DNA from 3 places in the Streptomyces sp. 5-10 genome. Region 1 is predicted to be linked to each of the others. Evidence: predicted binding sites of a transcription regulator. Region 1 holds the regulator's gene; each other region holds the start of a gene.

The links. Region 1 encodes HrcA, which represses chaperone genes, less so after heat shock. Its sites were predicted from a motif close to TTNGCACTCNGNNNNNCNGAGTGCNAA; they were not measured.
Region 2: the regulator HrcA is predicted to act here: its motif matches at 1,438-1,464, upstream of groES (co-chaperone GroES).
Region 3: the regulator HrcA is predicted to act here: its motif matches at 1,167-1,193, upstream of groL (chaperonin GroEL).

The regions. Positions count from the first base shown of each region.
Region 1 covers NZ_JACVYG010000002.1:364,322-373,897, forward strand. Annotated here, with positions in the region: gene IEJ02_RS04020 (carbohydrate kinase family protein) at 1-133, opposite strand, end outside; gene IEJ02_RS04025 (ribonuclease Z) at 278-1,198, opposite strand; gene IEJ02_RS04030 (histidine triad nucleotide-binding protein) at 1,202-1,561, opposite strand; gene IEJ02_RS04035 (hypothetical protein) at 1,639-2,532, opposite strand; gene IEJ02_RS04040 (16S rRNA (uracil(1498)-N(3))-methyltransferase) at 2,685-3,428, opposite strand; gene IEJ02_RS04045 (nitronate monooxygenase) at 3,425-4,516, opposite strand; gene dnaJ (molecular chaperone DnaJ) at 5,025-6,158, opposite strand; gene hrcA (heat-inducible transcriptional repressor HrcA) at 6,159-7,175, opposite strand; gene IEJ02_RS04060 (MBL fold metallo-hydrolase) at 7,340-8,074, shown strand; gene IEJ02_RS04065 (DUF3097 domain-containing protein) at 8,171-8,992, shown strand; gene hemW (radical SAM family heme chaperone HemW) at 9,179-9,576, opposite strand, start outside.
Region 2 covers NZ_JACVYG010000084.1:5,559-15,134, reverse strand. Annotated here, with positions in the region: gene IEJ02_RS45315 (THUMP-like domain-containing protein) at 1-168, opposite strand, end outside; gene IEJ02_RS45310 (polysaccharide deacetylase family protein) at 246-1,355, shown strand; gene groES (co-chaperone GroES) at 1,613-1,921, shown strand; gene groL (chaperonin GroEL) at 2,015-3,640, shown strand; gene IEJ02_RS45295 (SDR family NAD(P)-dependent oxidoreductase) at 3,964-4,737, opposite strand; gene IEJ02_RS45290 (MOSC domain-containing protein) at 4,835-5,545, opposite strand; gene IEJ02_RS45285 (LysR family transcriptional regulator) at 5,625-6,545, shown strand; gene IEJ02_RS45280 (WhiB family transcriptional regulator) at 6,646-6,960, opposite strand; gene IEJ02_RS45275 (response regulator transcription factor) at 7,369-7,980, shown strand; gene IEJ02_RS45270 (sigma-70 family RNA polymerase sigma factor) at 8,271-8,882, shown strand; gene guaB (IMP dehydrogenase) at 9,040-9,576, shown strand, end outside.
Region 3 covers NZ_JACVYG010000083.1:3,914-13,489, forward strand. Annotated here, with positions in the region: gene groL (chaperonin GroEL) at 1-1,004, opposite strand, end outside; gene IEJ02_RS45130 (cold-shock protein) at 1,394-1,600, opposite strand; gene IEJ02_RS45135 (MoaD/ThiS family protein) at 2,009-2,287, opposite strand; gene thrC (threonine synthase) at 2,284-3,582, opposite strand; SAM riboswitch class I at 3,601-3,742, opposite strand; gene IEJ02_RS45145 (glucosyl-3-phosphoglycerate synthase) at 3,942-4,889, shown strand; gene IEJ02_RS45150 (alpha,alpha-trehalose-phosphate synthase (UDP-forming)) at 5,079-6,548, shown strand; gene otsB (trehalose-phosphatase) at 6,844-7,707, opposite strand; gene IEJ02_RS51255 (DUF3263 domain-containing protein) at 7,784-8,002, opposite strand; gene IEJ02_RS45165 (extracellular solute-binding protein) at 8,137-9,420, opposite strand.

The DNA of each region.
Region 1 (9,576 bases):
TGAAGATGATGTCCAGGAAGACCGTGCCGGTGAGATAGACGTCGCAGTCGGCGTCGCCGGGGCGGCGCACGTCCGCGAGCGGGTCGAGCAGGTGGTAGCCCGCCGTGAGCTTGTCGCCGTCGTGTGTCGTCACCGCGCTCTCCCAGGTCTTGCCGGTCCGCCTCCGCCGTCGGATGCGGGTGCGGCCAGTGTGCACGATGGCACCGACAACGGGCCGGGGTCCGGCCCACTGTCACCCTCGGCGGTCAACGGTCCCGGCGCCCCCGCCGGGGCGCCCTCAGCGCCGTTTGGGCAGCGCCACCGTCATCAGGTCCTGGGCGACCGTGAGCTCGCCGTCGAACCCCGCGTCCCGCGCCTGGCGCTCGAACTCGGAGGGGTCGCCGTAGCGCTGCGAGAAGTGCGTCAGCACCAGGTGCCGCACCCCCGCCCCGGCCGCGAGCCGGGCCGCCTGCCCGGCGGTCAGATGCCCGTACTCGACCGCCAGGGCCTCGTCCTCGTCCAGGAAGGTCGACTCGATGACCAGCAGATCGCACCCCTGCGCCAGCGCGTCGGCGCCGTCGCACAGCCGGGTGTCCATGATGAACGCGAAGCGCTGCCCCCGGCGCACCTCGCTGACCTCCTCGATCGCCACCGTGCGCCCCTCGATCTCCAGCGCCCGCTCCCGCTGGAGCCGGCCGATGTCCGGGCCCCGGACGCCGAGCGCGCCGAGCCGCTCGGGCAGCATCCTGCGGCCGTCCGGTTCGATCAGGCGATAGCCGTAGGACTCGACGGGGTGCGAGAGCCGGACCGCCTCCAGCGTGTACGCGGGGGTGTGGGCCAGCACCGCGCCGTCACCGGCGACCGGCTCCTCGGCCAGCGCCACCGTCTCGCGGTAGGCGGTCGCGTAGCGCAGCCGCTCGAAGAACCGCTGTCCGCTCGCCGGGTAGTGGGCGGTCACCCGGTGCGGCACCCGGTCGAGGTTGATCCGCTGGATCACCCCGGCCAGGCCCAGGGAGTGGTCCCCGTGGAAGTGGGTGACACAGATCCGGTCGATGTCATGGGCGGCGACCCCGGCCCTCAGCATCTGGCGCTGGGTGCCCTCGCCGGGGTCGAACAGCAGACCCTCGCCGTCCCAGCGCAGCAGATAGCCGTTGTGGTTGCGGTGCCGGGTCGGCACCTGGCTGGCGGTGCCGAGGACGATCAGTTCCCTCGCGGACAAGGGTTATCCGGGGGGCCAGTTGAGCCCGCGGCCGCCCAGGACGTGGGCATGCGCGTGGAAGACGGTCTGACCGGCGCCGGAGCCGGTGTTGAACACCACGCGGTAGCCCGTCTCGTCGAGCTTCTCATCGGCGGCGACCGCGCCCGCCTCGCCCAGCACATCCGCGGTGATCTGCGGTTCGGCCGCCGCGAGGGAGGCCGCGTCCGGGTAGTGCGCCTTGGGAATCACCAGGACGTGCGTGGGCGCCTGGGGGTTTATGTCCCGGAAGGCGACGGTGGTGTCCGTCTCGCGGACGACGGTGGCCGGCACCTCCCCCGACACAATCTTGCAGAACAGGCAGTCGGCCTGCGGTTCTCCCGCCACCGGTGGCTCCTCACGGATCGTCGGCACGTACGGTCCGGATGGTACCGGGAGGGCCTGCCGACCGAAGCGATCGCGGGCTATTCGCTCCGAGCACCGCCCCCGGTGCCGCCCTTACCGTCGTCACCGGCGCCGTCGTCGGCACCGACCTGGCCGGCCCGGCCCTCGGTGGACGGGTGCTCCCAAGGGTGGCTGCGGGTCGGCTCGGGGGCCTCCGTGGTCCGGTGCTCCCAAGGGTGGCTGCGGGTCGGCTCGGGGGCCTCCGTGGTCCGGTGCTCCCAAGGATGGCTACGGGTCGGCTCGGGGGCCTCGGTCGTCCGGTGCTCCCAAGGGTGGCTGCGGGTCGGCTCGGGGGCCTCGGTCGTCCGGTGCTCCCAAGGGTGGCTGCGGGTCGGCTCGGGAGCCTCCGTGGTCCGGTGCTCCCAGGGCTGGCTTCGGGTCGGCCGGGGGCTCCCGGTGTCCCGGCCGCCGCCCTGGCACTCCCCGATCACATTCGCCTCGAAGACCTTCCGGCCGTCCACCTGGCCGGTCAAGTCGCCCCGGACGCAGTGGTCTTCCCGGACGTAGGTGACCCGGCCCCTGATCCGGACGTCCTTGTCGTTGTCGGTCCTGCCGTGGCAGTCCACCCGTGCGTCGGTCTCCCCGGCCCGCTCGCTCTGCGAGGGCGAAGCGGCACCCGCCGTACGGCCGTTCCTGAACTCGGCGTTGCAGCTCATCCAGCGGACGCCGACACCGCCCCGCTCCAGCGCCTCGGTGGCGACCTGGTCCGTGGTGATCGCGACCGTCACGGAGCTGATACCGCCGCCCGTGGGCTCACAGGCGGTCACCGCGACCGCCGCCGCGCCTGCCGCCGCTATGGCGAAGAGCGTCCGTCCCCGTCGTGTCCGCCATGCCTGCCGTGCCTGCCGTGCCCGTCCTGTCTGCCGTGCCTGCCGTGCCCGTCGTGCCTGCCTTGCCTGGCTCAATACCCCCATGGGGGTAGGTTCCCATCGGCCGGCGCGCACCGGAAGGCCGTCCTCGGCCAGGTACGGACGTGCCCGACGAGGGCCCCGGAGGGACCTTCCACCCCCAGACGAGGCCCCGGAAGGGTCTCTCATCCCCAGACGAGGGGCCTCGGAGGGACCTTTCACCCCCAGCGGCCGGTGCGGCCGAGCAGCAGCGCGGCGGCCGCCGTTCCGGCCGTGGAGGTGCGCAGCACGCTCGGGCCCAGCCGGTACGGCCGCGCGCCCACCTCGGCGAAGGCGGCCAACTCCTCGGGGGACACGCCCCCTTCGGGCCCGACCACCAGCACGATCCCGCCGCTCGCGGGCAGTTGGGCCGTCGCGAGCGGTTCGCCGCCCTCCTCGTGGAGCACGGCCGCGAAATCGGCTTCGGCGAGAAGTCGGGCAACCTGCCGGGTCGTCATCGCGTCCGTGACCTCGGGGAAGGTCAGCCGACGGGACTGCTTGCCCGCCTCGCGCGCGGTCGACCGCCACTTGCCGAGCGCCTTGAGGCCGCGCTCGCCCTTCCACTGGGTGATGCAGCGGGCGGCCGACCACGGCACGACGGCGTCCACACCGGTCTCCGTCATGGTCTCCACCGCCAGCTCGCCCCGGTCGCCCTTGGGCAGCGCCTGGACGACGGTGATCCTCGGGTCCGGGGCCGTCTCCCGGCGCACCTCGTCCACCACGACCTCCAGCCGGTCCTTGCCCTCGACGGCCGCCACGGTGCCCTGGACGCCCGTACCGTGACCGTCCGTCAGCACCACCGGCTCACCGACGCGCAGCCGCCTTACGGACACCGCGTGGCGCCCCTCAGGGCCCTCCAGCCAGACCCGGGCCCCCGCGGCCGCCCCCGCCAGGGAGTCGGCCACGAACACCGGGGCGGTCACGACACCGCACCCCGCTGGGGCTGAAGGGCCACCGCGGCCCGCGCCGCGTCGAGTTCCACCGCGAGCGTCTCCACCAGCCGCGCGGCGGGCAGCTCACGCGCCAGCCGGTGGCCCTGCCCGGCCCACAGCGCCATCCCCTGGGGGTCACCCGCCTTCGCGGCCGCCTTACGGAGGCCGGAGGTCATGTGGTGCAGCTGGGGGTAGGCGGCGGGCGCGTACGGGCCGTGCTCGCGCATGAAGCGGTTGACCAGGCCCCGGGCCGGGCGCCCGGAGAAGGCCCGGGTCAGCTCGGTGCGGCCGAACAGCGGGTCCGTCATCGCCTGCTTGTGCAGGGCGTTCGCCCCGGACTCGGGGCACACCAGGAACGCCGTCCCCAACTGGGCCGCGACCGCGCCCGCGGCCAGCGCGGCAGCGATCTGCGCACCGCGCATCATCCCGCCCGCCGCGATGATCGGGATCTGGACGTACTCGCGGACCAGCGTGATCAGCGACAGCAGCCCGAGCCCGACACCCATCCCGTCCGCGGCCGGGTCATTGCTGTACGTGCCCTGGTGGCCGCCGGCCTCCACGCCCTGCACACAGACGGCGTCGGCGCCCGCCCACTGGGCGGTCTGCGCCTCGACGGGCGAGGTCACGGTCACGACCGTACGGGTGCCGACCTTGGCGAGGGCGTCGAGGACGGCGCGGGTCGGGCAGCCGAAGGTGAACGAGACGACCGGGACCGGGTTGTCGAGGAGCACGGCGAGCTTGGCGTCGTACGCGTCGTCCGAGCCCGACTCCGGGTCGCCCAGCGAGGTCTCGTACCAGGCCGCCTCGCCCGCGAGCCGCTCGCCGTAGGCCGCGACGGCGGCCGGGTCGGGGTTGGGCGGCTGCGGCATGAACAGATTGATGCCGAAGGGCCGGCCGGTCAGCCCCCGCAGCTGTTTGATCTCCTCATACATCGCCTCCGGCGTCTTGTAGCCGGCGGCGAGGAAACCGAGGCCACCGGCCTCGGAGACAGTGGCGGCGAGCTGCGGGCAGGAGGCTCCACCCGCCATCGGCGCCTGCACGATCGGGTACCGGTAAAGATCGGTCAGCGCGGAGGACATGGCCACATCGTGTCATGCCCTCCGCACCGGCTCACCACCGGATCAAGGGCGCCGCGAGCCGATTCCCGGCCGAAGCGCCTGAGCGCTCCGCTGGAGGTGCCGCGATGCGTCGTCGGCCGACTGCGGCGCCGTCGTGGCTGGTCACGCCCGCGCGGCGAAGCCGCACATCGACACAGCCGCGGCGAAGCCGCATATCGACACGGCCCCGCGCCCCTTCGGGGCGCTGCCGAACAGTAGCGGACTTCCTCCGACCTGCTCAGCGTCCGTTGAAGGCGTCCTTCAAGCGCGAGAAAAGCCCTTGCCTACCGCCCGTTGAACGCATCCTTCAGCCGCGAGAACAGCCCCTGCTGCCCCGGCTTGCCGCACTCCCCCGGGGGCCAACCCCCGTACCCCCGGCCGAAGCGCCTACCGCCCGTTGAACGCATCCTTCAGCCGCGAGAACAGCCCCTGCTGCCCCGGCTTGCCGCACTCCCCCGGGGGCCAACCCCCGTACCCCCGGCCGAAGCGCCTACCGCCCGTTGAACGCATCCTTCAGCCGCGAGAACAGCCCCTGCTGCCCCGGCTTGAACTCGCCGGTCGGGCGCTCCTCGCCGCGCAGCTTGGACAGCCGTCGCAGCAGCTCCTCCTGCTCCGGGTCCAGCTTGGTCGGGGTGGTCACCTCGACGTGCACGATCAGGTCGCCCCGGCCGCCGCCCCGCAGATGGGTGACGCCGCGCTGGTGCAGCGGGATCGACTGGCCGGACTGGGTGCCGGGCCGGATGTCGACCTCCTCCAGGCCGTCCAGCGTCTCCAGCGGCACCTTGGTGCCCAGCGCCGCCGCCGTCATCGGGATGGTCACCGTGCAGTGCATGTCGTCGCCGCGCCGCTGGAAGACCGGGTGCGGGAGCTCGTGGATCTCCACGTACAGGTCGCCCGCCGGGCCGCCGCCCGGTCCGACCTCGCCCTCACCGGCCAGCTGGATCCTGGTGCCGTTGTCCACACCGGCGGGGATCTTCACCGTAAGGGTGCGCCGCGAGCGGATCCGGCCGTCGCCCGCGCACTCCGGGCACGGGGTCGGCACCACGGTGCCGAAGCCCTGGCACTGGGGGCACGGCCGCGAGGTCATGACCTGGCCCAGGAAGGAACGCGTCACCTGGGAGACCTCACCGCGGCCACGGCACATGTCACAGGTCTGCGCCGAGGTGCCCGGCGCCGCGCCCTCGCCGCTGCACGTCGTGCAGACGACCGCGGTGTCGACCTGGATGTCCTTGGTGGTGCCGAACGCGGCCTCGCTGAGCTCCACGTCCAGGCGGATCATCGCGTCCTGACCGCGCCGGGTCCTGGAGCGCGGACCGCGCTGCGATGCGGTGCCGAAGAACGCGTCCATGATGTCGGAGAAGTTGCCGAAACCCGCGCCGAAGCCGCCGGCGCCACCGCCGCCCGGCCCGGCGTTCGGGTCCCCGCCCAGGTCGTAGACCTGCTTCTTCTGCGGGTCCGACAGGACCTCGTAAGCGGCGTTGATCTCCTTGAACCGCTCCTGGGTCTTCGGATCCGGGTTCACGTCCGGATGCAGCTCGCGGGCGAGCCGCCGGAATGCCTTCTTGATCTGGTCCTGCGAGGCATCACGAGGCACGCCCAGGACTGCGTAGTAGTCCGTCGCCACTTACGACTCCGCCAGGATCTGTCCGACGTAACGTGCCACTGCGCGTACCGCTCCCATCGTTCCGGGGTAGTCCATGCGGGTCGGTCCGACCACGCCGAGTTTGGCGACCGCCTCGTCGCCGGAACCGTAACCGACCGCGACGACCGAGGTGGCGTTGAGCCCCTCGTGAGCATTCTCATGCCCGATTCGCACGGTCATGCCCGAGTCCTTGGCCTCGCCCAGCAGCTTGAGGAGGACCACATGCTCCTCGAGTGCCTCCAGAACGGGCCGGATCGTCAGGGGGAAATCATGCACGAAACGCGTGAGGTTCGCGGTGCCGCCGATCATCAGCCGCTCCTCGGTCTCCTCCACGAGCGTCTCGAGCAAGGTCGACAGTACGATCGAGACGGTCCCCCGGTCCTCCTGTTCGAAGGACTCCGGAAGATCCTGCACCAATTGCGGCACATCCGCGAAACGCCGTCCCACGACCCGGCTGTTGAGCCGGGCGCGCAGATCGGCGAGCGAATCCTCGGTGACCGGGGCGGGGCAGTCGACCATGCGCTGCTCCACCCGGCCGGTGTCGGTGATCAGCACCAGCATCACCCGGGCCGAGGCCAGCGGGAGCAGCTCCACATGGCGCACCGTCGAACGGGTCAGCGACGGATACTGCACCACCGCCACCTGCCGGGTCAGCTGCGCCAGCAGCCGGACCGTGCGCCCCACCACATCGTCGAGGTCGACCGCGCCGTCCAGGAAGTTCTGGATGGCCCGCCGCTCCGGGCTGGACAGCGGCTTGACTCCGGCCAGCTTGTCCACGAACAGGCGATAGCCCTTGTCCGTGGGGATCCGCCCGGCGCTCGTATGCGGCTGGGCGATGAAGCCCTCGTCCTCCAAGGCGGCCATGTCGTTACGCACCGTGGCCGGGGAGACCCCCAGCCGGTGCCGCTCGGTGAGCGCCTTGGAGCCGACCGGCTCCTCCGTCCCCACATAGTCCTGGACAATGGCACGCAGCACCTCGAGTCTGCGTTCGCTGAGCACCCCGCGCACCTCCAGTCCAGCGGTCTCATCAGGTCGTCCGCCTGGCACTCACCGGGCACGAGTGCCAGAACCCCTCCGCCAGTGTACGGCGGGGTGCGGTGGCATGGGCAAGAGCCGACGCTGGCAGCAACTCTCCCCCATCCCCGTTGAGCTAGCGTCGCGGTATGGAGACGTGTTGGGAAGAGGCGGGCTGGGAGCGGCTCGCGCCCGGTGTGGCCCGCCGTCGGATGCCGGAGTGGGACGAGACGGTCGGCGTGGTCGTCGGCCGGACCGACGTCCTGGTCGTGGACACCGGCGCGACCCTGCGCGCCGGGGCCGAGCTGCGCTCCGGCATCACCCGGCTGACCGGCCGCCGCCCCACCCGGATCGCGCTCACCCATCCGCACTTCGACCACGTCCTGGGCTCGGCCGCCTTCGCGGGCTGCGAGGTCTACGGCGCCACGGGCCTGGACGAGCTGCTGCGCCGTGAGCGGGAGACGCTGCGCGAGGACGCGATCCGCCACGGGGTGGACCGGGACGCCGCCACCGAGGCCGTGGACCATCTGGTCTCCCCGCACCACCTGGTCTGCGGGGAGCTCAGCCTCGACCTCGGCGGCCGTACGGTGCTGCTGGCCAATGTGGGGCCCGGCCACACCGCCCATGACCTGGCCGTCCTGGTGCCCGGCCGGCCCGAGGTGGTCTTCTGCGGCGATCTGGTGGAGGAGTCCGGCACGCCCCAGGCCGGGCCCGACGCGATCCCCGGCCACTGGCCCGCCGCGCTCGACCGGCTGCTCGCCCTCGGCGGCGCGGACGCCCGGTACGTCCCGGGGCACGGCTCCGTGGTGGACGCCGCGTTCGTACGGGCCCAACGCGACGAGCTGGCGGCCCGCTTTGGCGTGTCCGGCTCACCGTCGCTCTAGTCGTTCGCCTAGTCGTTCGCTTAGCCGTTCGCCCACTCGTTCGCCCGGTTGTGCGCCTGCGGGAGCGGGTGGCCGTCGCGCGCTATCGTCATCCGGATGCGACAGTACGACCCGGACCTGACCCCTCCCTGGAAGCGGCAGCGGCCCGCCCCCGAGGTCCCCGCCGAACCGGACCTCGTCGTGGAGGAGGTCACCACCGGATTCTGTGGTGCCGTGATCCGCTGCGAGAAGACCGCCCAGGGTCCGACGGTCACTCTGGAGGACCGCTTCGGCAAACATCGCGTCTTCCCCATGGAGCCGCGCGGTTTTCTGCTCGAGGGGCGTGTCGTCACCCTCGTACGCCCGCGCGCGGCGGCCCCCGGCGCGCCCCGGCGCACGGCCTCGGGGTCGATCGCCGTTCCGGGAGCCCGTGCGAGGGTCGCCCGCGCGGGGCGCATCTATGTCGAGGGACGCCATGACGCGGAGCTGGTCGAGCGGGTCTGGGGCGACGATCTGCGCATCGAGGGCGTCGTCGTGGAATACCTGGAGGGCGTCGACGACCTGCCCGCCATCGTCGACGGCTTCTCCCCCGGTCCGGACGCCCGGCTCGGCGTCCTCGTCGACCATCTGGTGACGGGCTCCAAGGAGTCCCGTATCGCCGCGGAGGTCACCGGCGAGCATGTGCTGGTCCTCGGCCACCCCTACATCGACATCTGGGAGGCCGTGAAGCCGTCCTCCGTCGGCATCCCGGCGTGGCCGACGGTGCCGCACGGCCAGGACTGGAAGAAGGGCGTCTGCCGCGCCCTGGGCTGGCCGGAAAACACCGGGGCCGCCTGGCAGCGGATCCTGTCCTCGGTCCACTCCTACAAGGACCTCCAGCCGGAGCTGTTGGGGAGGGTGGAGGAATTGATCGACTTCGTGACGGCCCCACAGGGCTGACGGCCGCCGTAAGGGGCTGATGGCCGCCGTAAGGGGCTGACTAATGGCCTCCGTAAGGGCTTAATGGCTCCCATAGGGCTGACGGGCTCCCGCAAGGGCTGACGGCTCCTGTTCAGGCCCGCCTGAGGGTTTCCGTATCTTCCGTATCTTCCGTATCTTCCGTATCGGCCCTCTGACGGCCCCGCCTCAGTCCACCAGGTCCCGCACCACCGCGTCCGCCAGCAGCCGCCCCCGGAGCGTGAGCACGGCCCGCCCGCGCCCGTACGGCTCCGGCTCCAGCAGGCCGTCCTCCAGGGCCCGTGCCGCGGCCGCCGCCCCGGCCGGGCGCAGCAGCTCCAGCGGGCAGCCCTCGGCCAGCCGCAGCTCCAGCAGGATCCGCTCCACCCGGCGCTCCTCGGCGGACAGCAGCTCCCGGCCGGCACCGGGCGACCGGCCCTCGCCCAGGGCCTGCGCGTACGCCCCGGGGTGCTTCACGTTCCACCACCGCACACCGCCCACATGGCTGTGCGCGCCGGGGCCGGCGCCCCACCAGTCGGCGCCGCGCCAGTACAGCTCGTTGTGGCGGCAGCGCCCGGCGGGCGAGG
Region 2 (9,576 bases), on a different contig from region 1:
CGCGGCCTGGGTCAGGGCCGCCGAGACCAGCGCCGGGGGATGGTCGCGGCGCAGCCGCGTCGCGGTGGCCAGCTCCTTCGCCGGGTCGTAGTCGCGGAGCGCGGAGAGCAGCGCCTGCCCCTCGTCGCCGAGCAGTGCATCGAAGGCGTCAACGTCCACATGGCCCATTCTCCCCGCTCCCGCGAGCGCATTCGCCCCCGCTCGGCGCGCATATGCACACCCTCGGGCCGAAGATCACTTATGTGATGATGATCAAGACTGGTTTTCCTCGCTGTCTGGTTCTCGTCGGCGCGGCGGCCGTGCTCACGGCCTGCGGATCCCTCGCCGCCGCCCCCGAGCCGCGCACCGGCTCCCGCCATGGCGCCCCCATGCCCCCGGCCTCCCTCGCCCCGCGGCTGGACGACCCGCCCCCGGCGTCGTCGCGGCCGCCGTCCGGACGGGAGCCGGAGCAGCGGCCTCCGGCGTCCTCCGGGCCGGAGAACGAGGGGCACGAGAGGGACGAGGGCTACCAGGGTGACGTGGAGTACGAGGGGCACGACGGACGGGCCGAGGACGGCCGCCTCCAGGGCGCGCCGCGCTCCGGTGACGCCTCGGCACCCGCCCCGGCCGCCGGGCCGCCCGGCACGGGCTCGGCGCTGCCCCGCTCGGCCCCGGCGGGCGGGCCGGACGCCTACCGCCGCTGGGGGCTGGACCGGCCGCTGGCGCGGCCCCCGGCCCCGCCCGCCGTCAAGCCCGCGCTCGGGCGGTCGGGCCCGCAGCAGTGGGGGCTGCCGCCGACCGTGCGGCGGGTGCCGACCGACAAACGGGTGGTCTTCGTGACGATCGACGACGGGATCGAGAAGGACCCGCGCTTCGTGGAGCAGGCCCGCGAGCTGGGGCTGCCGTTCACCGGCTTCCTGACCGACGACGTGATCGGGGACCACTACGACTACTTCGACCAGCTGCGCCGCCTCGGCAACCCCATGGAGAACCACACCCTGACCCACCCCAGCCTGGCCGGTATGGCCTACGACGACCAGGTACGGGAGATCTGCGGCCAGCGCGACAACCTGTGGCGCCGCTTCGGTCAACAGCCGAAGCTCTTCCGTCCCCCTTTCGGGGAGTACGACGAGACGACCCTGCGAGCGGCGGCCTTCTGCGGGGTGCGGACGGTGGTGCTGTGGCGCGCCGAGATGGAGACCCACGGTCTGGCCTACCGCTCCGGCGATCACCTGCTGCCGGGGGACATCGTGCTCGCGCACTTCCGGGGGCCGGAGCAGCTCGAGGGCCAGTCGATGACCGACATGATCACGGGGCTGGTGCGGGCGATCCAGGCCCAGGGCTTCACGATCGGGCGGCTGGAGGACTACGTATGAGCGCTGCGTACCAGGACTGCGTACGAGGGCTCTCCGCGGCACGCCCCCGGAGTGCCGCATTCGAAGGCCGTCACCGCGTCGCTTGGCACTCTAGTTGACTGAGTGCTAACCGCGTCATAATGTCGAGGCTGGCACTCGGGACCGATGAGTGCCAGGGATACAGCGACGGGCAGGTCCGGCACCCGCGACGACGGATCCACCTGGTCGCCACCTCAGACAGTTGACCCCGTGAGATCTCCGAAGGGGGAGGTCGGATCGTGACGACCACCAGCTCCAAGGTTGCCATCAAGCCGCTCGAGGACCGCATCGTGGTCCAGCCGCTCGACGCCGAGCAGACCACGGCTTCGGGCCTGGTCATTCCGGACACGGCCAAGGAGAAGCCCCAGGAGGGCGTCGTCCTGGCCGTGGGCCCGGGCCGCTTCGAGGACGGCAAGCGCCTTCCGCTCGACGTCTCCGTCGGTGACGTCGTGCTCTACAGCAAGTACGGCGGCACCGAGGTGAAGTACAGCGGCGAGGAGTACCTCGTCCTCTCGGCTCGCGACGTCCTCGCGATCGTCGAGAAGTAATCACCAAGTTTTGCCTATGAGCCGTGCCCCGGTGCCCGTGTCATCTGAAACCGGGGTCGGGGCACGGTTCGTTTGAGAGGACATACGCAACTCATGGCGAAGATCCTGAAGTTCGACGAGGACGCCCGTCGCGCCCTCGAGCGCGGCGTCAACAAGCTCGCGGACACCGTCAAGGTGACCATCGGCCCCCGTGGCCGCAATGTCGTCATCGACAAGAAGTTCGGTGCCCCCACCATCACCAACGACGGTGTCACGATCGCCCGTGAGGTCGAGGTCGAGGACCCGTACGAGAACCTTGGCGCCCAGCTCGTCAAGGAGGTGGCGACCAAGACCAACGACATCGCGGGTGACGGCACCACCACCGCCACCGTTCTGGCCCAGGCGCTGGTCCGCGAGGGTCTGAAGAACGTGGCCGCCGGTGCCTCCCCGGCCGCCCTGAAGAAGGGCATCGACGCGGCGGTCAAGGCCGTCTCGGACGACCTGCTGGCCACCGCCCGCCCGATCGACGAGAAGTCCGACATCGCCGCCGTGGCCGCGCTGTCCGCCCAGGACAAGCAGGTCGGCGAGCTGATCGCCGAGGCGATGGACAAGGTCGGCAAGGACGGTGTCATCACCGTCGAGGAGTCCAACACCTTCGGTCTGGAGCTCGACTTCACCGAGGGCATGGCCTTCGACAAGGGCTACCTCTCGCCGTACATGGTCACCGACCAGGAGCGGATGGAGGCCGTCCTCGAGGACCCGTACATCCTGATCCACCAGGGCAAGATCTCCTCCATCCAGGACCTGCTGCCGCTCCTGGAGAAGATCATCCAGGCCAACGCCAGCAAGCCGCTGCTGATCATCGCCGAGGACGTGGAGGGCGAGGCCCTCTCCACCCTCGTCGTCAACAAGATCCGCGGCACCTTCAACGCCGTCGCGGTGAAGGCCCCGGGCTTCGGTGACCGCCGTAAGGCCATGCTCGGCGACATCGCCACCCTTACGGGCGGCACCGTCATCGCCGAGGAGGTCGGCCTCAAGCTCGACCAGGTCGGCATGGACGTGCTGGGCACCGCCCGCCGCGTGACCGTCACCAAGGACGACACCACGATCGTCGACGGTGGCGGCAAGGCGGACGAGGTCTCCGGCCGCGTCGCCCAGATCAAGGCCGAGATCGAGACCACGGACTCCGACTGGGACCGCGAGAAGCTCCAGGAGCGGCTCGCCAAGCTGGCCGGCGGCGTGTGCGTGATCCGCGTGGGCGCGGCCACCGAGGTCGAGCTCAAGGAGAAGAAGCACCGTCTGGAGGACGCCATCTCCGCGACCCGCGCCGCGGTCGAGGAGGGCATCGTCTCCGGTGGTGGCTCCGCGCTGGTCCACGCCGCGAAGGTGCTGGAGGGCAGCCTGGGCCTGGAGGGCGACGAGGCCACCGGTGTGGCGGTGGTCCGCCGCGCCGCGGTCGAGCCGCTGCGCTGGATCGCCGAGAACGCCGGTCTCGAGGGCTACGTGATCACCTCGAAGGTCGCCGAGCTCGAGAAGGGCCACGGCTACAACGCGTCCACCGAGGAGTACGGCGACCTGGTGAAGGCCGGCGTCATCGACCCGGTCAAGGTCACCCGCTCCGCGCTGGAGAACGCGGCGTCGATCGCCTCCCTGCTGCTCACCACCGAGACCCTGGTGGTCGAGAAGCCGGCCGAGGAAGAGCCCGAGGCCGCCGGCCACGGCCACGGTCACGCGCACTGACGCTCCGGCGTTCTGGCGTTCTGCCACGAGCAGCGCGAAGGCGCGGCCGCCCGCAGGGGTGGCCGCGCCTTCGCGTGTTCGGGGGCGGGGGCCCCGCCCCCGATCCACCCGGGGGCTCCGCCCCTGGACCCCCGGGTTCGCGCCCGGAGCTCGCCGGGTCTGCGCCCAGACCCTGCCGGGTTCCGCTCCGGGGCCCCGAGGCCGCGCTCCCGGCTCCGCCCGGCCCACGGCCCGGAGGCGTGCCGGTGTCGTGCCGGTTGGTCTTCGGCGCCCAGGCATCCGCGGCCGGAGGTGGGCAGAACCCGAACCGCGCCCCCGAAGGGCTACCCCTTGGCCGGGGGGCGGCCGACCTTGGAGGAGATGGAGGAGAGGGCCGAGCGCGGGGCCAGCTTCGCCAGGCTCGACATCGCCTTGTAGCGCGGGTCCGGGATGGACAGCGACTTGCCCCGGGCGAAATCCTTCAGCGCCGCCGTGACCAGCCGGTCCGGGTCCAGCCACATCCAGCTCGGCACGCTGGTGTCCTTGATCCCCGCCCGCGCGTGGAACTCCGTACGGACGAACCCCGGGCACAGCGCCATCAGCCGCACCCCCGAACTGGCCAGGTCCTTGGCCGCGCCCTGGGTGAACTGCACGACCCACGCCTTGCTCGCCCCGTACGTCCCGCGCGGGAAGAAGGCCGCGACCGACGCCACATTGATCACCCCGCCGCGGCCCCGGTCGCGCATCGTCCCGGCCCCCGCGCTGGTCAGCCGCAGCACCGCCTCGCAGTGCAGCTTCAGCATCCGCAGCTCATCGGCGATCGGCACCTCCAGATAGCGGGCGCGGTTGCCGAATCCGGCGTTGTTGACGAGTAGATCGACCGGGTGGGTACGGTCCTTCAGCCGGGCCTCGACCGCAGCGATCCCGTCATCCTCGGAGAGGTCCGCCACCAGCACGTCCGCCTCCACGCCGTGCCGGTCGTGCAGATCCGCCGCCTGCTCCCGCAGCCGCTTCTCGTCGCGTGCGACGAGCACCAGATTGTGCCCGTCGGCGGCGAGCCGGCCCGCGAAGGCGGCGCCGATGCCCGCGGTGGTTCCGGTAATCAATGCAGTCGTCATACGCGCACGTTATCGGCCATGGCAGGCCCCGGCGGACCACCGAGCGGCACCGCGAGCGATCTGCGCCGGAATGAGCGCTTCCGTCAGCCCGCTTCCGTCAGATCGCCTGCGCGGACCGGTACTTCAGGGCGGCCTTCCGCGCCTCCGGATGCAGCGCGTCACCGGCTGCGAGCACCCTCGGCAGCAGCTCCCGCTCCGTGGTCTCGGCGCGGAAGACGAAGGCGACCGTCACCTCGTGGTCGGGCCGGTGGACGATCTCGACGGGGTCGCCCGAGCGGATCTCGCCGGGTTCGAGCACCCGCAGATACGCACCGGGGGCGGCGGCCTGGGTGAACCGCTTGACCCACCCCCGTTCGCCCAGCCACCCGGCGAACGTACGGCACGGGATCCGCGGTGAGGTCACCTCCAGCAGCAGCTCGCTCCCCACCCGCCAGCGCTCGCCGATGAGGGCGCCGCTGACGTCGATGCCGCTGGTGGTGAGGTTCTCGCCGAAGACGCCGTTCGTCAGCTCGCGGCCCAGCTCGCGCTCCCAGACGTCGAGGTCCTCCCGGGCGTAGGCGTAGACGGCCTGGTCGTCGCCGCCGTGGTGGCGGATGTCGCAGACGGCGTCACCGGCCAGACCACTGCCACCCTGGCCCTTCGGCCCGGGGGCCGCGACCCGCACCGGGCGGTCGACGGGCCGCTTGTCGATGCCGGTGCCGGTGGGCCAGTCGGTGTGGATGCTCGGCGTGGAGCCCCCGATGTTCACGGTGAGGACGGTCGAGGGGTGTGTCGAGGGGTGCGTCGAGGGGTGTGGAGTATGGAGCATGACCGCACCGTAAGGCAGTGAGGTCAAAGCGGCGACGTAATATCCCGGCCCATACCCAAGGGTCCCTTATGCTCAAGGCATGATCGAGGCCCGCCATCTCAGGGTGCTGCGCGCGGTGGCCGCCACCGGCTCCTTCTCCGCCGCCGCCCGCGAGCTCGGCTGCACCCAGCCCGCCGTCAGCCAGCAGATGAAGGCCCTGGAGGGCGCAGCGGGCACCCCGCTGCTGATCCGCAGCGGCCGGGAGATGCGGCTGACCGAGGCGGGCCGGGCGCTGGTGCGGCACGCCGGCGGGATCCTGGCCGGGCTGACCGCCGCCGAGGAGGAGGTCGCGGCGATCGCCGGGCTGCGCTCGGGCCGGGTGCGGCTGGTGTCCTTCCCCAGCGGCAGCTCGACCCTGGTGCCCATGGCGCTCGCCGAGATGCGCGCGGCGCACCCCGGGACGCGGGTCTCGCTCGTGGAGGCCGAGCCGCCGGGCTCGGTGGAGATGCTGCGCTCGGGCGACTGCGAGATCGCGCTGGCCTTCCGGTATCCGCAGGTGAGCGCGGAGGCGGAGGCGGCTTCCGGAGGTGGCGGCGAGTGGGACGACCTGGTGCTGCGGCCGCTGCTGAGCGATCGGCTGGTGGGCGTGGTGCCGGAGGGGCACAAGCTGGCGGGCGCCGGGGCGGTGGGGATCGCCGAGCTGGCCGGGGAGCCGTGGATCGCGGGCTGCCCACGCTGCCGGGGGCATCTGGTGGAGGTGTGCGAGTCCGCGGGCTTCACCCCGCGGATCGACTTCGCGACGGACGACTATCCGACGGTCGTCGGCCTGGTCGGGGCCGGGCTGGGGGTCGCGGTGCTGCCGGAGCTGGCGCTGGAGTCGGTGCGGACCAAGGGCGCCACGACGCTGGAGGTGGAACCGGCGGTGCGCCGGGAAGTGGTCGCGCTGACCCTGCCCGATCTCGCCCGCGTCCCGGTGGTGGCGGCGACGCTGGACCGGCTGGAGCGGGCCGCCCGCAGATGAGCGGCGCGCGCCCCACCCCGCGGGCCGTCCGGCCGTTCGCGCGGGCGGCGGGTGGTGAGGGGAGGAACGTTTCTTCAGTTGGCCGGGACGCCGGCCCTGATCAGGATCCCGGGGCGCCCGTACTGGCGACCGCGCGGTGCCGCGCCCGCCCCATGAGCTCCTCGCGCTCGTCCTCGGTCAGCCCGCCCCACACTCCGTAGGGCTCGCGTACGGCAAGGGCGTGGGCCGCGCACTGCGCCCGTACCGGGCAGCGCATGCACACCTCTTTCGCGGACATCTCGCGTGCACTGCGGGCAGCGCCGCGCTCCCCCTCCGGGTGGAAGAAGAGCGAGCTGTCGACCCCGCGACACGCGGCCAGGAGCTGCCAGTCCCACAGGTCGGCATTCGGGCCGGGAAGACGGGAGAAATCTGCCATTGCCTTATCTCCTCGAAGTGATCGGCTGCGGACGCTGCGTCCTGGGTCGTGCACCTACGGCGTAAGTAGATGTAAATATGACTCATTGCGAATCTAGCCACACAGACCGGCAAATTGGAAGCAAGGTCGCCAAATGCCACCGAAGGGACTGCCTCGGGGGCTGCCCTATGGGGGAGGCGCGAAGGACGCGACCGGCGCGACGAAGCTGCTCCGTGTCCGCGCCCTCACGTAGAGTGTCGAAGGTGGCCGCCGAACCCCGTAACTCTTTCGGGTGACCGTCGTTGAGAGTGCGGAGGCGGTTGATGGGTAAAGCTCTCGGACAGACATCCGGGGCTGTCAATCGCTCAGGTGACGATATGTACCAGCCTGGAGGCTCAAGGTGACGCGCATCAGCTGCGGAGGGCGGCCATGACATCCGTCCTCGTCTGCGACGACTCCCCGCTTGCCCGAGAGGCGCTGCGCCGCGCGGTGGCGACCGTGCCCGGCGTCGAGCGTGTGACGACGGCGGCCAACGGCGAGGAAGTCCTCCGCCGCTGGGGTGCCGACCGCTCGGATCTGATTCTGATGGACGTACGGATGCCCGGTCTCGGCGGGGTCGAGACCGTGCGGCGGCTGCTCTCCGCCGACCCCGGCGCCCGGATCATCATGCTCACGGTCGCCGAGGACCTGGACGGAGTGGCGCTGGCCGTGGCCGCCGGCGCCCGTGGCTATCTGCACAAGGACGCCTCGCGCGCCGAGCTGCGCGCCACCGTGACCCAGGCGCTCGCCGACCCCACCTGGCGGCTGGCCCCGCGCCGGCTGCGCTCGGCCGAGATGGGCGCCGCGCCCACGCTCACCGCGCGGGAGATCCAGGTGCTCGAGGGCATGAGCCACGGCAGGTCCAACGCGGAGATCGGCCGCGAGCTGTTCCTCTCCGAGGACACGGTCAAGACGCACGCACGCCGGTTGTTCAAGAAGCTCGGCGCGTCCGACCGGGCGCATGCGGTGGCCCTCGGGTTCCGCTGGGGTCTGGTCCGCTGATCCGGCCACGACCGTTCTGACGTGCTGCGCAGCGGGGGCGCTACGGTCCCCGCCCGTCGGATGGCGGGCGGGGCGAGAGCGTGCGCGGCGAGCGCTGTGGCGGTGGCCTGTATCCGTTCCCCGCGCTATGCCGCATCCTTGAAGGTGTGGAGTTCCTCGGGGACGAGTCGGTCGGGCGTGAGGGGAGAGCGCAGGACGTGACGACAGCCGGCGCACCTGCTCATAACGCTTCAGCGCACAACTACGGACGCGGTGCCACGGAGCCGCCGGGCCCGAGGCACCATGGATGGATGCCGCGCGACGACGAGAGCCCAGGAGCACCCAAGGGAGCTCCCGGGGGTACGGGGACGATCGGCGCCCTCGTCGGGCGGGCAGCCGAGGGGGACGAGCAGGCCACCCACGATCTGCTGGCCCTGGTCCACCCGCTGGCCCTGCGCTACTGCCGTACGAAACTGTCCCGACTTCCGGGTGATGCCCGCCACTTCGTGGACGACTTGGCGCAGGAGGTCTGTCTCGCGGTGCTGTGCGCGCTGCCGCGCTACCGCGACACCGGAAAGCCCTTCGAGGCGTTCGTCGTGGCCATCGCCTCCCACAAGGTCGCCGATCTGCAGCGGGCCGCCATGCGCCACCCGGGCTCCACGGCCGTCCCCTCGGACGAGATGCCGGAGCAGCCGGACGATTCGCTGGGGCCCGAGGAGCGGGCGCTGCTCAGCAGCGACGCGGAGTGGGCCAAGAAGCTCCTGGCCAACCTTCCGGAGAACCAGCGCGAGCTGGTGCTGCTGAGGGTCGCGGTCGGGCTGACGGCGGAGGAGACCGGGCAGATGCTCGGGATGTCCCCCGGTGCGGTGCGGGTCGCCCAGCACCGGGCGCTGAGCAGGCTGCGGGCGCTCGCCGAGCAGTGAGCCCGAGGGCCCACCGGAGTTCTGACCGGCTCGTTACCTTGTTGTGCCTTCCGCATTTGGCAGGTCGCTGAGAAGTTATCCACAGGGCGGAATGAGGCACTCGGGGAGCCCGTTAGCATGGGAGTCCGCGCTGGGGCAAGACCATTGGAAGGGTGTCATGACTGACAACGTCGACGGAGTGCCTGAGAAGTTCGCCATGCTCGGGTTGACGTACGACGATGTGCTGCTGCTGCCGGGCGCCTCCGAGGTGCTGCCGAACGCGGTCGACACCTCGTCCAGGGTCTCCCGGAACGTCCGGGTGAACGTGCCGCTGCTGTCCGCCGCCATGGACAAGGTCACCGAGTCCCGGATGGCCATCGCCATGGCCCGCCAGGGCGGCGTGGGCGTGCTGCACCGCAATCTGTCCATCGAGGACCAGGCCAACCAGGTCGACCTGGTCAAGCGGTCGGAGTCCGGCATGGTCACCGACCCGATCACGGTCCGGCCGGACGCCACACTGCACGAGGCGGACGCGCTGTGCGCGAAGTTCCGCATCAGCGGTGTGCCGGTCACGGACGCCGTGGGCAAGCTGCTCGGTATCGTCACCAACCGTGACATGGCCTTCGAGGTCGACCGGGGCCGTCAGGTCCGCGAGGTCATGACCCCGATGCCGCTGGTCACCGGCAAGGTGGGGATCTCCGGCGAGGACGCGATG
Region 3 (9,576 bases), on a different contig from region 1:
CCGGCGCCGTCCACGATGGTGGTCTCGTCCTTGGTGACCGTGACCTTGCGGGCACGGCCGAGCAGGTCGAGACCGGCGTTCTCCAGCTTGAGGCCGACCTCCTCGGAGATGACGGTGCCACCGGTGAGGATGGCGATGTCGCCGAGCATGGCCTTACGGCGGTCACCGAAGCCCGGGGCCTTGACGGCGACGGACTTGAAGGTGCCACGGATCTTGTTGACGACCAGGGTCGCCAGGGCCTCGCCCTCGACGTCCTCGGCGATGATCAGCAGCGGCTTGCCCGACTGCATGACCTTCTCGAGCAGCGGGAGGAGGTCCTTCACGCTGCTGATCTTGGAGTTGACGATCAGGATGTACGGGTCGTCGAGCGACGCCTCCATACGCTCCATGTCCGTCGCGAAGTACGGGGAGATGTAGCCCTTGTCGAAGCGCATGCCCTCGGTGAGCTCGAGCTCGAGCCCGAAGGTCTGCGACTCCTCGACGGTGATGACACCTTCCTTGCCGACCTTGTCCATCGCCTCGGCGATGAGCTCACCGATCTGGGTGTCGGCGGCGGAGATGGAGGCGGTGGAGGCGATCTGCTCCTTGGTCTCTACGTCCTTGGCCTGCTCGAGGAGCTGGGCGGAGACGGCCTCGACGGCCTTCTCGATACCGCGCTTGAGCGCCATCGGGTTGGCGCCCGCGGCGACGTTGCGGAGACCCTCCTTGACCAGCGCCTGGGCGAGGACGGTCGCGGTCGTCGTGCCGTCACCGGCGACGTCGTCCGTCTTCTTCGCGACCTCCTTGACCAGCTCGGCGCCGATCTTCTCGTACGCGTCCTCGAGCTCGATCTCCTTGGCGATGGACACACCATCGTTGGTGATCGTGGGGGCGCCCCACTTCTTCTCGAGGACGACGTTACGGCCCTTGGGGCCGAGGGTGACCTTGACGGCGTCGGCGAGCTGGTTCATCCCGCGCTCGAGGCCGCGCCGCGCCTCCTCGTCGAACGCGATGATCTTGGCCATGTGAAGTGGTCCTCCCAGAGACGGGGTGGATTGCTCCGGACCGCGCTGGCGCCCGCGACGGACGGCCTGCCTGCCCCGCGGTTCCTTGCCCCGCATGGCCTGGCGGGCCTCACCGACCCGGTCCTTCTGTCACTCTCAACGTCAGAGTGCTAACGCCAATGATTAGCACTCGGACCTATAGAGTGCAAGCGCCCGAAGGGCGTACAGGCCCGTAGGGCGTCCTTGAGGGGCAGGCGGCGGCCGGGCGACGGGTGGGCGCGAGCGGCATTGCACGCGTGCGCCTCTTGTCCAACCCCTTGATGATCAGCTCGGACATGCCGAAGGGTCCGTACCCCGTCAGGGACACGGACCCTTCTGACTGTTCGTTTCAGCTGCGTCGCGTCGGCGCGTCAGCCTACGGCCACGCGGACCATGTCGGCCTGCGGGCCCTTCTGGCCCTGCGAGATCTCGAACTCGACCCGCTGGCCTTCCTCGAGGGTGCGGTACCCGTCCATCTGGATCGCGCTGTAGTGGACGAACACGTCCGCACCACCGTCGACCGCGATGAAGCCGTACCCCTTCTCCGCGTTGAACCACTTGACGGTGCCCTGAGCCATTCCTAACTCCCCTATTGCTGGCCCTTGCGCAGGACCGCACTCCGCGGACCCGGGTCAGACCTCACCCCCCGGATGTGGGGGGTGTGCGCCGGAACGCGTCGACCGCCGCTGAATGTATCCGTCCCAACGCCCTCTGCAACAGGTCAATCGGACGAGAATTCTGGGCACGGCCGAACGGTTAAAAGTGAGGAATTATGTGAAGTTCGGGCAAGCCGGGCCGGACATAAGGAACCAACCCGACAATTCGCGCTCACACTTTACGCACAACTTGACGAGTTCTCATATGTGGCTCCGACCCCGGAGCCGCCGGGGAATCCGGGCAACTGTATCGCGATTCCACACACGGAATCGCCCCGTCCGGTTGTCCCCGGACGGGGCGATGCCAAAGGTGAGGAGGGGGACGCGGGGTCAGCAGCCGCCCGCGACCGCCGGGATGATCGAGATCCCGGCGCCGTCCGGGGTCGCCGTGGCCAGGCCGTCGGCGAAGCGGACGTCGTCGTCGTTGACGTAGACGTTCACGAAGCGGCGGAGCTTGCCGGTGTCGTCCAGGACGCGGGCCGAGATGCCCGCGTGGTTCTTCTCCAGGTCCGCCAGGACCTCGGCGAGGGTCGCGCCCTCGGCGGAGACCTCGGCCTGACCGCCGGTGTAGGTGCGCAGGATGGTCGGGATTCGGACGTTGACGCTCATGCGAGGCCAGCCTCTCGGAACGAGTCAAGGGTGGGGCGGATGATGGCGGAGGGACCCGTCGTGGGGGCCACCGCGTCGAGGGTCTTGAGGCCGTCGCCGGTGTTGAGCACGACGGTCGTCAGGGACGGGTCGAGCAGACCGTCCTCGATCAGCTTCTTGGTCACGCCGACGGTCACGCCGCCCGCGGTCTCCGCGAAGATCCCCTCGGTGCGGGCCAGCAGCTTGATGGCGTCGACGATCTGCTCGTCGTTCACGTCCTCCACCGCGCCGCCCGTACGGCGGGCGATGTCCAGGACGTAGGGGCCGTCCGCGGGGTTGCCGATGGCCAGCGACTTGGCGATGGTCCGCGGCTTCTGCGGCCGGACGACGTCATGGCCGGCCTTGTAGGCGGTGGAGACCGGGGAGCAGCCCTCGGCCTGGGCGCCGAAGATCTTGTAGGGCCTGTCCTCGACCAGACCGATCGCGATCAGCTCCTTCAGCCCCTTGTCGATCTTGGTGAGCTGGGAGCCGGAGGCGATCGGGATGACGATCTGGTCCGGCAGCCGCCAGCCGAGCTGCTCGCAGATCTCGTACGCCAGGGTCTTGGAGCCCTCGCCGTAGTACGGCCGCAGATTGACGTTGACGAAGCCCCAGCCCTCGCCCGCCGGGTCGCCGATCAGCTCGCTGCAGAAGCGGTTGACGTCGTCGTAGGTGCCCTCGATGCCGACCAGCTCGCCGCCGTAGACCGCGGCCATGACGACCTTGCCCGCCTCCAGGTCGTGCGGGATGAAGACGCAGGAGCGGAAGCCCGCGCGGGCGGCCGCGGCGCCCACCGCGCCGGCGAGGTTGCCGGTGGAGGAGCAGGAGAGGGTGGTGAAGCCGAAGGTGCGGGCGGCCTGGACGGCGATGGCGACGACCCGGTCCTTGAAGGAGTGGGTCGGGTTCCCGGAGTCGTCCTTGATGTGCAGCTCACCGGTGACGCCGAGCTCACGGGCGAGGTTGTCGGCCTTGACCAGCTTGGTGAAGCCGGGGTTCAGGCTCGGCAGATCCGCCACGTCCGCCGGGACGGGCAGCAGCGGGGCGTAGCGCCAGATGCTGTTCGGACCGGCCTCGATGCGCCGGCGCAGCCCCTCCGGATCGCCGGCCGGGAGCTCGTACGCGACCTCGAGGGGCCCGAAACAGGCCTCGCACGCGAAGATCGGGCCCAGTTCGAACCGCTCACCGCACTCCCGGCAGGACAATGCGACGGCGGGGCCGAAGGCGCCGGAGGGGGAGGGGGAGGAAGTGGTTGAGCTTTCTACTGACTGCACAGCCATGGATGGCGAGGCCCTTTCTCCTCATCTTCCTCGCGACGCACTTCGCCACGAGACGGAATTGGCACCTTCCCGAGCTGGGAGCCTCGCTGCGGAATGCGAGATCAGCTGGAGGGTTGCCGGGGCTTCAACGGGCCGTTCCCTCTGCCCCTCTGGATGAGCGGTATGGCACCGGGCGGACCCGGGGCGTTTGTCGGCACCAGCGTCGTCGGGTACGTCGGTACGTCGGTAAACACCGAGGTCGACCCCGACATACGACGGCCATGTGCGTTGTTCAAGACTGTAACCGAAGGCCCGGATGGTTGAGCTAGCCGTCCGATGCGCGAGATGGATCACAGCGATCACGCAGGGGAGACACACAGGTGCTGGATGAGGTGGAGCGCTGGCTGAAGCGTCGCTCCTGGTCTGCCGACGACCGTCCGCTGGACCGCCTGCTGGCCGCGAAGCGGGCCGCGGCGACGACGGTGAGCGTGGTCCTGCCCGCCCTGAACGAGGAGGCCACGGTCGGCGAGATCGCCGGAACGATCCGGCGTGAGCTGATGGGCGAGGCGACGCCGCTGGTGGACGAGCTGGTGGTGCTGGACTCCGGCTCCACGGACCGCACCGCCGAGGTCGCCGCGGCGGCGGGCGCCACCGTCGTCCCCCGCGACTCGCTGCTGCCCCGGCTGCCCGCGCTGCCCGGCAAGGGCGAGGTGCTGTGGCGGTCCCTGCTCGCCACGAGCGGCGACATCGTCTGCTTCATCGACGCCGACCTGCGGGAATTCGAGCCGCGCTTCGTCTCGGGAATCGTCGGTCCGCTGCTGACCGACCCCACGCTTGAGCTGGTGAAGGGCATGTACGACCGCCCGCTCGGCGAGGTGGCGGGCCAGGGCGGCCGGGTCACCGAGCTGGTCGCCCGCCCGCTGCTGAATCTGCACTGGCCCCAGCTGGCCGGGTTCGTCCAGCCGCTGGGCGGGGAGTACGCGGCGCGCCGTTCGCTGCTGGAGCGGCTGCCCTTCCCGGTCGGCTACGGCGTCGAGCTGGGGCTGCTGGTCGACGCGCTGCACACGGTGGGGCTCGACGCGCTCGGCCAGGTGGACATCGGGGTGCGCAAACACCGCCACCAGGACGGGCAGGCGCTCGGCCGGATGGCGGCCGCGATCTACCGCACCGCGCAGCTGCGGCTGGCCCGGGGCCACTTGGTGCGGCCACGGCTGACCCAGTTCGACCGGGGCGAGAACGGCTTCGAGCCGCGTACGACGGCGGTGGACACCGAGGAGCGGCCGCCGATGATCGAGATACCGGAGTACACGGCGCGGCGCGCGGCGTGACGCGGGGCTGCGGCGCGGCGTGACGCGGAGCTGCGGCTCGGCGTGACGCGGGCTGCGGCTCGGCGCGCACCGGACCCGGACGCGGAGGGATGGCGTCCTGCACTGACGTGGCCGGAACCGGAATAGCACCTACGGGGCAAGAAACCGTACGTACGTTTGCGCGGGGCCGTGCCTGGCTAGGCTCGCGACATGGCAGTTCCGCGCACCGCCCCGATCCTGGTCGCGTCCAACCGCGGCCCGGTCTCGTACACCCTGGGCGAGGACGGCTCGCTCACCGCCCGGCGCGGCGGTGGCGGGCTGGTCTCCGGGCTCAGCGCGATCGGCCCCGACGCGGGCGCGGTGTGGGTGTGCGCGGCGCTCGGCGAGGGCGACCGCGAGGCGGCCCGGCGCGCCGGGGCGAGCCATCTGAACCCCGGTGACACCGGCGGCCAGCAGGTGCGGATGCTCGACATCGCGCCGGACGTCTTCGCCGCGGCGTACAACGGCGTCGCCAATTCGGTGCTGTGGTTCGTCCACCACCTGCTCTACCAGACCCCGGTCGAGCCGGTCTTCGACGCGGAGTTCGCCGAGCAGTGGGCGGCCTACGAGAGCTATAACGCGGCCTTCGCGGACGCGCTCGCCCAGGAGGCGGTGGACAACGCCGTCGTCCTGGTGCAGGACTACCACCTGGCGCTGGTGCCCGCGATGCTCCGCGAGCGCCGCCCCGATCTGCGGATCGGCCACTTCTCCCACACCCCATGGGCCCCGCCGGACTACTACCGGCTGCTGCCGGACGACGTCGCGGCGGGTGTGCTGCGCGGCATCCTCGGCGGCGACCGCGCCGCGTTCCTCACCGAGCGCTGGGCCACCGCCTTCGCCGACTGCTGCGCGGCGGTGCTGGGCGCGGAGATCGTCCGGGAAGGTGACGGCGAGGGCGGGGGCGGCGTGGCGACGGCCGTGCGCTTCGAGGGCCGGGAGACCCGGCTGGGCGTCCACGGCCTGGGCGCCGACGCGGACTTCCTGCGGGAGCGTTCGCGCCGGCCCGATGTGGACGAACGGCTGAGCGCTCTGCGGGCGCAGATCGGGCCGGGCCGGAAGTCGATCGTCCGGGTGGACCGCACCGAGCTGTCCAAGAACATCGTGCGCGGGCTGCTGGCCTACCGGCGGCTGCTGGAGACCCGCCCCGAGTGGCGCGAGCGCGTGGTGCACGTGGCCTTCGCCTACCCCTCGCGCCAGGACCTCGCGGTCTACCGCGACTACACCGAGCGGGTGCGGCGGATCGCGGAGGAGATCAACGACGAGTACGGCACGGACGGCTGGACCCCGGTCGCCCTCCATGTGAAGGACGACTTCGCCCGGTCGCTCGCGGCCTACCGGCTGGCGGACGTGGCCCTGGTCAACCCCATCCGGGACGGGATGAACCTGGTGGCCAAGGAGGTCCCGGTGGTCTCCGAGCGGGGATGCGCGCTGGTGCTGTCCCGGGAGGCGGGCGCGTACGCCGAGCTGGGCGAGGACGCGCTGGTGGTGAACCCGTACGACGTGGAGGGCACGGCCCGGGCGCTCCACGAGGCGCTGCGCATGAGCGACGGCGAGCGCGCGGACCGCACGAAGCGGCTCGCCGCCGCGGCGACCGCGCTACCGCCACAGGCATGGTTCTTGGCGCAGCTGCGGGCGCTGTGATGGCTTCGGGGTGACGGGTCCTGGGGTGATGGGTCCTGGGGTGATGGGCTTCCGGGGCGGCGGGTTCCCGGGGTGACGAGCGCGGTCCGGGCGCCGAGCCCGGGGCCGGGCCCGGATGCCGGACCCGGGCGCCAGGCACGACCTGGGCGCCGGACGTGATCCGGGCGCCGGGCACGACGTAGGCGCCGGGCGCGACCCGGGCGGCAAGCGCGACCGAGGCGCCGGGCGCGACCCGGGTGGCAAGCGTGACCGAGGCGCCGGGCGCGACCCGGGCCGCTGTCCCGCCCGCCGAGCCCTACGCGGCTTCGCCGCTGACCGCGTTCGCCAGGGCCGACAGCAGGTCCACCACGCCCGCCGGGCCGTCGACCACCAGGTCGGCCCGCTTGGCGAGCTCGGTCACTTCCGTGCTGCCGCTGCACACCAGCAGCCCCGGCACGCCCTCCTCGCGCAGCCGTTCCACCGCCGCGAACGCGGCCAGGTCGCCCAGGTCGTCGCCCGCGTAGAGCACGGCCTCGGCGCCCGTCCGCCGTACGTAGTCGGTGAGCGCGACGCCCTTGTCCATGCCCGGCGGCCGCAGCTCCAGCACCAGTCGGCCGGGCTCGACGATCAGTCCATGGCGCTCGGCGAGCGCGTGCAGCGGCGCGCGCAGCCGCTCGAACGTGGCCTGGGGGTCCTCGGCGCGGCGGGTGTGGACGGCGACGGCACGGCCCTTGTCCTCGATCCACGTGCCGCGCGAGGCGCCGTGCTCCTCCAGGACGGCGGGGAGTTCGGCCTGGACGGCGGCGACGCCGGGGTGGGGTTCGGGCGCCTGGACCTCGCCGCTGCCCGCGTCCCAGCGCTCGGCGCCGTAGAGGCCGAGGACGACGAGCCCGTCCAGCCCCTCGGCCCCGGCGAACCCGCCGTACCGCACGGCGACCTCGGCCGGACGTCCGGTGATCACCGCGACGGAGCGGATCCGCGGGGCCAGCCGGGAGAGCGCGGGGACGGCGCCGGGGTGGGCGCGGGCCTGGTCGGGGTCGGGGACGATCTCGGCGAGGGTGCCGTCGAAGTCGAGTCCGACGATGGCGCGGCCGGGCCGTTCGAGGAGGGCGGCGAGACCCTCACAGCCGGCGGAGGTGGTGGGTACGGGGACGGGGTGACTTCCCATAGCGCTGCCCATGGTGGTGACCCTACCGGGCCCGGCGTCACGGCGGGCTTCCCCCGGGCGGCCCCGGCCGTTCCGCCGCCGATGCGCGTCAGCGGCGTTCGCGGCGCTCGTCCCGGATCCGGCGCAGCCGGTTGACGGTCACCGGGTCGTGCTCCAGGGCCCTGGGGTCGTCCAGCAGCGCGTTCAGCAGCTGGTAGTAGCGGGTCGGGGAGAGGCCCAACCGCTCCCGTATCGCCCGTTCCTTGGCGCCGGGGCCCGGCCAGCCGCGCCGCTCCACGGCGAGCACGGCCAGGTCGCGGTCGGACAGCCCGGCGTCCGGACCCGGCTCCTGGTCCCCGACCTGGTCCTGGTCCTGGCCCTGGTCCTGGCCCTGGTCCTGCTCCCCGACCCGGTCGGCGGGGTCTTCGGAAGGGTCGGGGCCGGGGCCGGGCGTGTCCACTGTCATGCCCCCGCATTCTCCATGGCGTCGGCCTCGCGCTGGATCTGGCCCAGCACGCTCGCCGGGTCGCCGCCCTTGGCCACGGTCGAGCCGATCTTCTGCTTGATCAGCTTGCTGACCTCCGCCCAGGAGGTCTTGTCGGCCGGGTAGAACTCCGCGCTCTCCAGCTCGTCCAGGAACCGCCACAGCCGCTTGTACTCACGGTCGCCGAGCATCGTCTGCTCGACGGCGGTGGTCACCGGCAGCAGGTCGTACTCGGTGACGAAGTCCAGCACGTTGTTCTCGGTGTAGACGAAGTCGAGGAACTTCCCGATCTCCTTGCGGTGGCCGTTCTGCCTGAAGGCCATCAGCCAGTCGGCGACGCCCATCGTCGACGGGGACTTGCCCCTGCGGCCGGGCAGCGGCGCGGTGCCGTACGTGATGCCGCGGCCGGACGCCTGCTGCATCAGGGTCGGGTGACCGTTGAGCATGCCGACCTCGCCGCGGGCGAAGGCGTCGAAGGTGTCCTGGCGGTTGGTGCGGGCCGGGGAGCCGGGGCCGGTGAGGCCCGCGCCGACCAGTTCGTCCCGCAGCCATTCGAAGGCCTCGATGTTCTCGGTGGAGTCGATGGTGTAGCTGCCGTTGGCGTCGGTGTAGCCGCCACCGCCGCTGAGCATCCACATCATGGTCTCGGCCTGGCACTCCTCGGGGCCGAGCGGCAGCCCGTACGGGATCTTCACCCCACTGGCCTTGAGCTGGACGGCCGCCTGCTTGAGCTCGTGCCAGCTGGTGGGGGCGGAGGATATCCCGGCCCGGTCGAAGAGCTTCTTGTTGTAGAAGAGCAGCCGGGCGCTGGCCACGAACGGCACCCCGTACTGCACCCGCCGCACCTCACCCGCATGGGCGATCGAGGAGATGAAACCGGCCTGGGTGGGGATGGAGAGCATCTCGTCGGCGCGGTAGAGCTTGCCCTGCGCGGCGTAGTCGGCGTACGCGCCGATCTGCGCGATGTCCGGGGCCTGACCGTCCTTGACCATCTCGGCCACCCGCCGGTCCACCTCGGTCCAGCTGTAGACCTTGACCTCGACCTTGAGGCCGCCGTTCTTGGCCTCGAAGGCCCGGGCCACCTTGTTCCAGTACTTCTGGGAGCTGTTGGCGGTGCTGTCGCCGTAATCGGCCGCGACCACCTTCAGGGTGACCTCACCGTCGGAGCCGGAGCTGCCGCTGCCACAGGCCGTGAGTCCTGGTGCCGTCGCCACCGCCGCGACACCCGCCGTTGTCAGACCCAAGAACCGTCGCCGCTGCACCGCTGTTTTCCCACCCTATGGCTTGTTTCATCCTCAAGGGTCCTCCCCCGAGGTCGAGCGAGTCTGCCTTGCAAACCTCCACAAGGTCTACACCATGGGCGTATCGCTTCGGTATCGGAGCCCATTTTCCCAGGTGAGTGGGGTGCTACACGCGTA